Regions from separate parts of the Butyricicoccus sp. AF18-9LB genome, predicted to be linked through region 2. Evidence: predicted binding sites of a transcription regulator. Region 2 holds the regulator's gene; the other holds the start of a gene.
What was found. Region 2 encodes HrcA, which represses chaperone genes, less so after heat shock. Its sites were predicted from a motif close to TGTTAGCACTCNNNNNNNNNGAGTGCTAACA; they were not measured.
Positions count from the first base shown of each region.

Region 1: PGY33_RS08925 (cation:dicarboxylate symporter family transporter) is a predicted target of HrcA. The motif match lies at 785-815, and genes of this name have one in related genera.

Region 1 covers NZ_JAQCWA010000012.1:72,901-75,286, reverse strand. Annotated here, with positions in the region: gene PGY33_RS08930 (VanW family protein) at 1-699, opposite strand, end outside; gene PGY33_RS08925 (cation:dicarboxylate symporter family transporter) at 939-2,126, shown strand; gene PGY33_RS08920 (phosphatase PAP2 family protein) at 2,203-2,386, shown strand, end outside.
Region 2 covers NZ_JAQCWA010000001.1:227,487-229,872, forward strand. Annotated here, with positions in the region: gene dnaK (molecular chaperone DnaK) at 1-338, opposite strand, end outside; gene grpE (nucleotide exchange factor GrpE) at 395-922, opposite strand; gene hrcA (heat-inducible transcriptional repressor HrcA) at 951-1,997, opposite strand; gene PGY33_RS00985 (Gfo/Idh/MocA family protein) at 2,301-2,386, shown strand, end outside.

The DNA.
Region 1 (2,386 bases), on a different contig from region 2:
CTCATATGGCTCAAAGTCCATCAGGCGGATCTGATCAGTCAGCGCCTGCTCTACCGCATCCGTGTCAAACTTGACGCCCGGCTTGCCGGAATGCACGATCAGATTGCTGTCCTTCAGTTCCCAAGTCGGATTGACCGGTTCGGTCAGCGCCGTGTCCGCGATTTCGTTAAGCGTGCCGCGCAGGCTTTCCTCATCTACAGTTGCCGCAATCTGCGCCTCTCTGTGACCGCGCATTGCGCCGATGATATCGCGCACGCGCTCGAGCGGATTGCCGGTACGGCCTATTTCATAGGCGTTCTCGGCGGACTGGATGCCGTCCACGTTTTTCAGCACCTTATCGACCGGAATATCATAGTTGGAGCCGTAAATCGTCACCGTGACGTTCTTACCCTCGTACAGCGGCGCACTCTGGTCCTCGATGGTGTTTGCCGCATCATCGCGGTTCATGCCCCCGACCGCGATCGGTCCGACAGTCACGCCCGGAAAAACATTCGGGTAACAGTACACATAGCCGAATGCACCGGCTGCCGCCGCAATGACAACGCCGACGGCAATCTTTACACCGATAGGAACACGACGTTTCTTCTTCGGCTGCTTAGCTTCCGTCCGGATGACCTGCGCCGGTTTTTCCGGCTTTTTGGCCTGCTTTTTGATCAAATGCGCTCCCTTCTTCGGTTTGTTTGCGCTTTTATCTGCCATGAGTATACCTCTTAACTAATCTATGCTTGGAATATGCTTTGGATTCTCGATGCACCCGCCATTATTCGACAGGTATACCTTTATATTATAGCGCCCTGTATTCATGATAGCAACCACAAATTCGGATAAATTCGGTATACGCCGTCATAATCTGTCGCTTTAACTTGCTATCACGGCTCTTTTCTGCTATAGTATTATTAGTATGCTAAAATTTTTGTGAAAAAGAGGAGTAAATGCAAGTGAAACAATTAGGACTGTTAATTCGACTGATTATCGGCATCATCGCCGGTATCCTCATCGGTATGTGCGGACAGTGGTTCGGCATCGCGGACACTGGGTTCTTCGTTGCCATCATCCGCCTGCTGGCAACCTTTACCTCGCTGTTCTCAACCTTCCTGTCATTCATGATCCCGCTGATTATCCTGTCGTTCATCACGGTCGGCATGGCAGAGCTTGGCAAGAAGGCCAACCGTCTGTTCGGTCTGACCCTGCTGCTGGCCTACGGCACAACCGTTATTTCCGGCCTGCTGACCTTCTTCATCGGCAAGGCCGTTCTGCCGGGGCTCATTCAGCCCATCACCGGCGATGTACTCGAGAGCAACGCCTTCGAGCCGCTGTTCTCCATCACGGTTGACCCGGTGTTCGGCGTTATGACCGCACTTGTGCTCGCGTTCGTGATCGGCATCGGCATGGCAAACCTTAAGGGTGATTCCCTGCTGAATGTTTTCCGCGATCTGCAGAAAATCGTTACCGGCGTACTCAGCCGCATTATCATTCCGCTGATCCCGATCCACATCGCAGGTCTGTTCGCCAACATCGCAGCCGAGGGCCGTCTGGCGGCTACCGTCAAGATGTTCGCTTCCCTGTATGCCATTATTATTGTGCTGCAGCTGCTGTACATCGTGTCTCAGTTTGGTCTGGCAAGCATTGTCTGCCGCAAGAACCACTTCAAAAGCATGAAGAACGCCGCTCCGGCGTACTTTACCGCACTCGGCACCCAGTCCTCTGCATCGACTATTCCGATTGCGCTGAACTGTGCATATAATAACAATATAAATAACGACGTTGCCGACTTTGTCGTTCCGCTGTGCGCTACCATCAACCTCAACGGCGATACCATCTGCCTCGTACTCGGCTCGATGGGCATCATGCTTGCAAGCGGCATAACCCCGACCTTTGCCATGTTTGCTCCGTTTGTATTCATGCTGGGCGTTACCATGGTTGCGGCTCCGGGTGTACCGGGCGGCGGTGTTATGTCGGCACTGGGCCTGATCACCTCGATGCTCGGCTTCACGGACCCGATGCAGCAGCTTATCATCGCCCTGCACTTCTCGCAGGACAGCTTCGGCACTGCTACCAACGTCACCGGCGACCAGGCGATTGCCCTCATCGTGGACAAGGTAGACCGTTCTGCTTCCGAAAAATAACCGGAAAGTTGTTTCCATAGCCATCCCCCGGTCATAAAACAACTTCCAATCTCCTGAAAGGCGGCGATTCCGGTAAATGGATATTCTGCTCGATATTGTGCATTCAGTTGACTACGGCGTTCTCGCGTACATCTCGGAGCACTGGCGCGGTGGTCTGTCCGACACAGTCTGGAAGGTGTTCTCCCTGATGGGCAGCTACGGTGCTGTCTGGATTACGCTTGCCGTACTGCTGCTGTTCTTCCGACGAACACGTCGCGCCG
Region 2 (2,386 bases):
TGATTTACCGGCTGGCCGAGGTATGCTTCTGCGTCAGCCTTCAGCTTCTGCAGGATCATAGCGGAAATCTCCTGCGGGGAGTACGGCTTGCCGTCGATGTTTACGCGGTAGTCGGTGCCCATGTGGCGCTTGATGGAAATAATGGTGCGGTCTGCGTTGGTTACAGCCTGGCGCTTAGCGACCTGACCGATCATACGCTCGCCGTCCTTAGAAAATGCAACAACAGACGGAGTGGTGCGCGCACCCTCAGCGTTAGGGATGACTACGGCTTCGCCGCCCTCCATAACAGATACACAAGAGTTCGTCGTACCAAGGTCAATACCAATGATCTTACCCATAATAAATACACTCCTTAAATGATAGGATTTTGTTTACTTTAATTAGTAGTTAGTAATCAGTTTGCAACCTTCACCATCGCATGGCGAATAACCTTATCGCCAATCTGGAAGCCCTGCTGGAAGGTTTCCGCGATGACATTCTCGCCGAGGTTTTCATCCTCAACGTGCATAACCGCGTTGTGGAAGTTCGGATCGAATGCGGTGCCTGCGGCAGCGTCGATGACGGTGACGTTAATACCCTTGAGGCTTTCGGTCAGCTGCGTCATGGTCAGCTCGACACCCTTTTTATATTCGGTGTCGGCAGTCTCTGCCTTGAGCGCCCGCTCGAGGTTATCGTAGGTCGGCAGCAGTGCGGTTACGGCGCGGCTGACTGCATCGGTGTATGCCTGCTCGCGCTCGCGCTGGCTGCGCTTGCGGAAGTTGTCGTACTCCGCCGCCATGCGGAGATAACGGTCGTTCAGGTCGTTATACTTGGCTTCCCAGTCCGTCGCGGGCTTCGCTTCAGCCTTGGCGGTCTCCTCTGCGGGAGCCTCGGTCTTTACCTGCTCCTGTTCTTCCGCCTCCGGCTTTGTCTTTTTGCTCATTTCGTTTTGTGCCTCCGTTTACAGGAAATCAGTGATTTCCGTCTTTTTCATCTAAAAATGTCTCGGCGATCAGCTTGTTCAGCCCTTTTGCGAAGCGGCTGAGCTGTGCGGACAGCTTGGCGTAATCCATGCGGGTCGGGCCCACGATGCCGATCGCGCCCTGACCGATCTTACCGATATCGTATTTTGCGTAGATCGCCGAGGTTTCACTCAGCGGGTTTTCGCCGTTTTCCGGTCCGATGAAGAACTGGATGCCGTCGATCTTGCGGGTGGCCGGCAGCAGGTGCTTGCGGTCGTCCTCCATGTAATCGAGCAGCGTCTGCGCCTTTTTCGTATCGCGGTACTCCGGAAAACGAAGCAGCTTGCTGGCACCATCGAGGTAAACCTTCTGGTCGCTCAGCTCGGTGATCAGCTCTGCGATGTACTCGGCTACCGGAGCGAGCAGCGCGGTCAATCCCGCGGCGCGGCGCACAATGTCGAATCGCTCGGCAGTGATGCTCGAGAGCGGCAGTCCGGTCAACGTCTGGTTGAGCACATAGGTGAGCAGCTCGGCCTCATCCTTGGAGACCTCAGCTACCGTGCGGACCATTTTGTTCTTGACCGTGCCCGAATCCGTAACTACTACGATTACGAAATTCATCTTATCGACTGCGATGATCTCAAACTGCCGGATGGCGATCTGTGTCATGGCCGGTGTGATAGCAACCGACGCGTAATTCGTCAGACTGGTGAGCAGCTTGCCGGCCTCCTGAATGAGGTGGTCAAGCTCGCGTACCTTGGTAAGCACGCTGTTCTGCAGTGCGTTTCCGTCCTCCGCATTGTCGGCCGGACGCTCCATCAGTTCATCCACATACAGTCGATAACCCTGCGGTGAGGGGATTCGTCCCGCAGAGGTGTGCGGCTTTTCGAGGTAGCCCATGTCCTCCAGTTCACTCATCTCATTGCGGATGGTGGCGGACGAGAACGGCAGCTCGTGTCCCTCGGTCAATGCCTTGGAGCCGACCGGCTCAGCCGTGCGGATGTAATCGCCGATAATGGCTTTGAGTATTTGCTTTTTACGTTCCGAAAGCTCCACCGAAGCAGACTCCTTTCTTTCGGTTGTTAGCACTCCATCTCCCCGAGTGCTAAACTTAATTTACCACCACATACGGACAAAGTCAAGTGCTGTTTGTGAACAATTTATGAAATGATGGTCGGAATTTTATCACACTCGTCTGCCGAGTGCTGAAATGTCAATTTTCACCGTATGAAAAATGCTCTGATTTGGTCGTTTTTCCTTGCGTTCGCGTCCACGCAGTGATAGAATTACTATGAGAGAGACAGGCAATCGTTCGATTGCCGTAGAGAGAAAATCCGCTCTATAAAAAGGAGAACAAACATGAAGGAAATCAAAGTTGGCATCGTTGGTTTGGGCCGTCTCGGTTCGGTACACGCGCAGAATCTCGCGTTCAAGATTCCCGGCTG